Rhodopseudomonas palustris: one gene and its partner. The protein of the gene in region 1 interacts with the protein of each later gene in a pairwise test. Links are inferred from orthologs where the notes say so. Each region holds a gene or a part of one and is shown on either strand. Other genes may lie near its edges. The genes, in order: gltA and RPPS3_RS12765.

Region 1 (3,181 bases):
GCTGATCCACGGTCCCGACGGCTCGAAACTGTCAAAGCGCCACGGTGCGCTCGGCGTCGACGCCTACCGCGCGATGGGATACCTGCCGGCCGCGCTGCGCAACTATCTGGTCCGACTCGGCTGGAGCCACGGCGATCAGGAAATCTTTACCACGCAGGAAATGATCGATGCGTTCGACCTGCCGGCGATCGGCCGGTCGGCGGCGCGGTTCGATTTCGCCAAGCTCGAGAGCCTCAACGGTCACTACATCCGTCAGAGCGATGATCACTCTCTCGTGACCCTGCTCGAGGACCTGCTGAAATACATCCCGCAGGGCTCGGCGATTGCAGCGAAGTTCGACGACAGCATCCGTGCCAAGCTCACCCAGGCAATGCCGGGGCTGAAGGAACGCGCCAAGACGCTGATCGAGCTGCTCGACAACGCCGGCTTCATCTTCGCCGACCGGCCGCTGGCCCTGGATCCCAAGGCGCAGGCGGTGTTGACGCCCGAAACCCGACAGCTGATCGGCCGGCTGCGCGCCGCGCTGGAGGACGTCACGCCGTGGACGGCGGCGACGACCGAGGCCGCGATGCGGACGTTCGCCGAGCAGGCTGGGCTGAAGCTGGGTGCAGTGGCGCAACCGCTCCGCGTGGCACTCACGGGACGAACCACATCGCCGGGAATCTTCGACGTTTTGGCGGTGCTGGGGCGCGACGAGTGCCTGTCCCGCCTCGCCGATCAGGCCGCGTAAAAAACCCGGGAAACGGCTCGCGTCCGGCCGCCTTGCAGTGCACACTGCAATGAGCTACGCCTTTCCGCCAGCGCTTCAAGACAACCAGTCTCGCTCGCAAGAGCGCTGCGCATACGGCTGGTTTCGCCAACGAACATCGGGGACCACACGATGGACGCAACGACCAACAACAAAACGGCAACGCTGACGGTTGGAAACAAGAACTTCGATCTTCCGGTGCTCACCGGGACAGTCGGTCCCGACGTCATCGACATCGGCAAGCTCTACGCGCAGACCGGGATGTTCACCTACGATCCGGGTTTCACGTCGACGGCGAGCTGCCAGTCCAAAATCACTTACATCGACGGCGACGCAGGCGTTCTCGAGTATCGCGGTTACCCGATCGAACAGCTCGCTGAAAAAGGCGACTTCCTCGAAACCTGCTATCTCTTGCTGTACGGCGAACTGCCGACCAAGGCGCAGAAGGAAGACTTCGACTACCGCGTCACCCGCCACAACATGGTTCACGAGCAGATGGCCCGGTTCTTCCAGGGCTTCCGTCGTGACGCGCATCCGATGGCGGTGATGGTGGCTTCGGTCGGCGCGCTGGCCGCGTTCTATCACGACTCCACCGACATCAACGATCCGACCCAGCGGATGATCGCCTCGATCCGGATGATCGCCAAGGTCCCGACGCTGGCGGCGATGGCCTACAAATACTCGGTCGGTCAGCCGTTCGTGTATCCGAAGAACTCGCTGTCCTACGCCGCCAACTTCATGCGGATGTGCTTCGCCACGCCGTGCGAGGAATACGTCGTCAACCCGGTGCTGGCGAACGCGCTCGACAAGATCTTCACGCTGCACGCCGACCACGAGCAGAATGCGTCGACTTCGACCGTCCGTATCGCCGGCTCGTCGGGCGCCAATCCGTTCGCCTGCATCGCGGCCGGCATCGCCTGCCTGTGGGGCCCGGCGCATGGCGGCGCCAACGAAGCGGCGCTGGCGATGCTGAAGGAGATCGGCTCCGTCGAGAACATCCCGGACTTCATCTCCAAGGTGAAGGACAAGAACTCGCAGGTGCGGCTGATGGGCTTCGGCCACCGCGTCTACAAGAACTACGATCCGCGCGCCAAGATCATGCAGCAGGTCTGCCACGAAGTGCTGGCCGAAACCGGCCACCACGGCGACCCGCTGCTCAAGGTGGCGATGGAGCTCGAGAAGATCGCGCTCAGCGATCAGTACTTCATCGACCGCAAGCTGTACCCGAACGTCGACTTCTATTCGGGCATCACGCTGAAGGCGATGGGCTTCCCGACCGACATGTTCACCGTGCTGTTCGCGGTCGCCCGCACCGTCGGCTGGATCAGCCAGTGGAGCGAGATGATCGAAGATCCGCATCAGAAGATCGGCCGTCCGCGCCAGCTCTTCACCGGCGCGACCACCCGCAACTACGTCGAGATGAGCAAGCGCGGCTGATCGCTCCAGCTCTCTGAAAACAGAAACGGCGAACCGCCAGGCGGTTCGCCGTTTTGCTTTGTGGCTATGCCGGAGCGAAGCCTCAGTAGCGGGCGCGATCCGGAAGGGTGCGGAATTCCTGCCACACCTTCTGCGCGTCGCTTCGCATCATCTGCGCGATCTTAACCTGGCGTTTTGCGTAGGGCTTCTTCATATCGGCGCCGATATTGGAATCGTCGAACAGATCCGCGTAGTCGGTCCACGACGCCGCGTAGAAGATCCGATCGAGCCGCGCCCAGTAAGCGGTGGCGTAGCACATCGGACAGCATTCGCAGCTCGTGTACATCGTGGCGCCGCGCAGGTTCGGCGCCCCGACCTTCTTGCACGCCGCGCGGATCGCATTGACTTCGGCGTGTGCCGAGGGATCGTTATCACGCAGCACGCTATTACCAGTCGCCGCGAGAACTTCACCGTCGCGCACGATGACGGCGCCGAAAGCGCCACCCGTCTTTTCGACGACACCTGCCTTGCGCATCAATTCGATGGCCTGCGTCATGTAGCGACGATCTTGCTCCGTCGGCGCCGTGGCCAGTGCAGGCTTAGCATCCGCAACCGTCGCCCCCGCAGGCAACACAGCCGCACCGAAGGCGGCAGCGCCGGTTGCGAGGAAATTCCTGCGGTGAACGACGTTCACCGACGCGAACAGCGCATCAAGCGCCGAGGCTGACTCGATTTTGGTTTTCTTCATAGATGGAGAGCTCCGGTTGAGACGGTCCGCGTCCTCTCCGGTCCATGGACGCGCAAACTGGAGGTTCGACGCGTCGGCAGGCTAGCTCCAATCTATTGAGAATTGATTGCAACAATTACCTTCTTCAATCGCAGCGGCCGGCGGCAATCAGGCGCGGCGCATCACGTCCAGCACGATGTCGGCCGCACGTCCGCTCGGCGTCTGCTCGCCGGTCGACAAGATGTCGTCGATCTTTGCAAAGCCCGCGAGCTGGCGCCGCCGCGCCGGCG
Region 2 (3,225 bases), 430 kb from region 1 along the record:
AGGGATGGATGAACGGGCTGCCGCCGAGAATGCGATCTCCGAGGTGGCAGATCGCCAGCGCGTAGTTCATCGACGGGTTGTAGCTCTTCACCGCGTAGAAGTTCGGCCCGATCAGGAATTTCGGGCCGCCGTCGACCGGCACCCACATCGTCGCGCTGGCCGAGGAATTGGGAAATGGCTGGCCATCGGCGCGAGTGACGCCGGAACGCGACCATTCCAAATAGCTGCGGCGACCGCTGCCTGCGCCGCCGGGGCCCTCGACCTCGTAGCCCCAATGCTCGCCGCGACGATAGTTGCCGCGCCGGACCAGATACTTCGCGGTCGAGCCGAGCGCGTCGTCGGGCCGGCCGAACGGCGACACTCGTCCGTCGCCGTCATAGTCGATGCCGACGTTCAGCCACACCTCCGGCATCCATTGGCTGTGGCCCATCGCGCCGGCCCAGGAGCCGCGCATTTCTTCCGGTGTCGACCAGCCCTTGTCGACGATCCGCAGCGCGTTGATCAGCTCGGTTTCCCAATACGTTCGCCGCCGCGGCTCGCGCCACGCCAGCGCGGCGAGCGACGGAAACACCGGCCGCATATGATTCTGCTGTACCAGCGGATCGCCATAGGCGCTCTCGACGCCCCATAGCGCCAGCAGCGTGCCGCGCTCGACGCCGAAATCGCGCTCGATCCGCGCGAACAACGCTTCGTTCTTGCGCAGCGCCTCGCGGCCGGCGGTGATCCGCCAATCCGACACCCGCCGGTTGATGTACTGCCAGAGCTGCTCGTTGAATTCGGGCTGCTTCTGGAAGTTCTTGAACACGCTCATGTCGGGTTCGAGCGACCCCATCACCCGATCCCAGGTGCGCGGCGAGATGCCCTTGGCCAGCGCCTTGGCCCGGAACGCGTCGCGCCATTCATCGAAGCCGGCCGGCGCTGCGGCCGCAGCTGCGGCAGGCAGCATCACGGCGGCGCCGACGGCCGCCTGGAGCAGGTGGCGACGGGTGAGGGAGGTGGGGGAATCGTGATCGACCATGGCCGGCAGTGTAGCGGCATTGAGGTCGTCCCCAAAGCCGCTGCGCCTCGATAGCAGCTGCGCAAGCGGGCGGCCGATTGTTCCAACAGGCGGCAGCGACACGATGTCTCCGCCTGTGCCCTTGTACCGCCGCGCTCTGCGCCCAACTGGTGACACCGACCTGCCTTCCGCAGCCTCAGGCATTCGAAGCGCGATACAGCCGACAATGGGGAGTTGAGTGGACCGCGAATCCGACATCGGGCCGGACCTTGAGGAGGCTGCGCCCAGCGACGGCTCCGACCTTGGCAGCGCCGTTGCCCAGGCGGCGCCGACGCGACGGCTGCTGATGGTGATCAACCGCGGCAGCCGCTCCGGCAGCCAAGCCGTCGGTCTGGCCGGCTCCAAACTCAGCACCGCGGGTTTCGACCTGGTGGTCTCGGCACCTTCCAGTCGCCACGAGGTCGCCCCGTGGATCGAAGCTCATGCCGAAGGCGCCGCAGGCGTTGTAATCGCCGGCGGCGACGGCACGCTGAACGCGGCTGCGCCGGCACTGGTGACGACCGGGTTGCCGCTCGGCATCATTCCGGCGGGGACCGCCAACGATCTGGCGAGGACGCTCGGTCTGCCGCTCGATATGGAAGCCGCCGCCGATGTGATTGCGGCGGGACATCGCAAGACCATCGACCTCGGTGACGTCAACGGGCACAAGTTCTTCAACGTCGCCAGCGTCGGGCTGAGCGCCGATCTGGCGCGCGAACTGAGCGGCGAGAGCAAGCGCAGGTTCGGCCGCCTCAGCTACGCGCTCACCGCCGCGAAGGTGCTCAGCAAGGCGCGACCGTTTCATGCGGTGATCGTGTCGGGCGATGAGCAGGTGCGGGTGAAGACCATGCAGGTCGCGGTCGGCAACGGTCGTTACTACGGCGGCGGCATGGCGGTGGAGCAAACCGCTGAAATCGACGACGGCCAGTTCGATCTGTATTCGCTGGAGTTCGCGCAGGTGTGGAAGCTGCTGGCGGTGGCCTACGATTTCCGCAAGGGCCGCCACGTGTTGTGGCGCGAGGTGCGCGCTGCGCGCGGCACGTCGTTCGAAATCCGCACCCGCAAGCCGCGGCCGGTGAATGCCGACGGCGAACTGGTGACGTTTACGCCGGCCCGGTTCGAGCTGCTGCGCAACGCGGTCAGCGTATTCGCGCCGAAACACCCGCCGCCGCGTCCTTGAACAACGCCAACGAAAAAGCCCGCCGGGTTGCGGCGGGCTTTGCGGCAGTCAGCAGGGCTGATTGCAATTAGTCCTTGGCGCGCTCGACGTAGGAGCCGTCTTCGGTCAGCACCACGATGCGGGTGCCGGTGCCGATGTGCGGCGGGACCTGGGTGCGGACGCCGTTCGACAGCACCGCCGGCTTGTAGGACGACGACGCGGTCTGGCCCTTGGTCACCGGCTCGGTCTCGACGACTTCGAGCGTGGCGCGCTGGGGCAGGGTGATCGCAACCGCGGTGGTGTCGTGCATCGACAGCTTCACCACCATGCCTTCCTGCAGGTAAGGCGCAGCCGAGCCGACGACGTCCTTGGCGACCTGGACCTGATCGTAGGACTCCGGCTCCATGAAGTGGAAGCCTTCGCCATCTTCATACAGGAAGGTGTAATTGCGCTCTTCGATGGTGACCTTCTCGACCTGGTCGGTGGTCTTGTAGCGCTCCGAGATCTTCACGCCGTCGCTGATTCGGCGCATTTCGATCTGGCTGACGGGCGTGCCCTTGCCGGGATGGATGTTTTCGGCAGACAGGACGACGTAAAGCTTCCCATCTTGCTCGAGGACGTTGCCCTTGCGAATAGAACTGGCGATGACTCTCAAAGGAATGTTTCCTGTCGTTCAGGTCCGGGCCCGATCCGGGCGTTGGTATCCCGAGGCCGAAACGGTTTCGGGGCGCAACATACTGATTTGTGGCGCTGATGCCAGTGTTTTGCGCGGCCGGATGGGGGCGACTTGAGATGGAGGCGACAAGCCAACCGTCGCCCTGGTGGAACAGGGATAGGTATCTGGACCGTCAGCCGTTTTTGCGCGCGCGGGGGGCGGTGACCCGGGCCGTGCGCACCTGGTTCGAGGCGGCGGGCTTTACCGAGGTCGAGACCGCGATCCTGCAGATTTCGCCCGGCAACGAGACCCATCTGCACGCCCCGCGCACTGAACTTTTGGGGCCGGACGGCGAGCGGCGCTCCCGATACCTGC

Evidence for each region.
Region 2: the proteins of gltA (region 1) and RPPS3_RS12765 interact in binary tests that used the Escherichia coli proteins (3 or more experiments, as listed by UniProt). The link is inferred for Rhodopseudomonas palustris from one-to-one orthologs.

The regions. Positions count from the first base shown.
Region 1 is NZ_CP019966.1:3,201,823-3,205,003, forward strand. What follows is about bases 171-3,032. They hold gltA (citrate synthase), read left to right. Parts: upstream 171-880; coding sequence 881-2,185; downstream 2,186-3,032. Other genes in these bases: gltX (glutamate--tRNA ligase), read left to right, coding at 171-730; RPPS3_RS14970 (nucleoside deaminase), read right to left, coding at 2,268-2,912. In the rest of the region: more of gltX, read left to right, coding at 1-170; lpxB (lipid-A-disaccharide synthase), read right to left, coding at 3,060-3,181.
Region 2 is NZ_CP019966.1:2,773,952-2,777,176, forward strand. What follows is about bases 320-3,225. They hold RPPS3_RS12765 (lipid kinase), read left to right. Parts: upstream 320-1,235; coding sequence 1,236-2,216; downstream 2,217-3,225. Other genes in these bases: RPPS3_RS12760 (lytic murein transglycosylase), read right to left, coding at 320-1,018; efp (elongation factor P), read right to left, coding at 2,284-2,850; epmA (EF-P lysine aminoacylase EpmA), read left to right, coding at 2,988-3,225. Also shown: more of RPPS3_RS12760, read right to left, coding at 1-319. UniProt on the Escherichia coli protein: In vitro phosphorylates phosphatidylglycerol but not diacylglycerol; the in vivo substrate is unknown.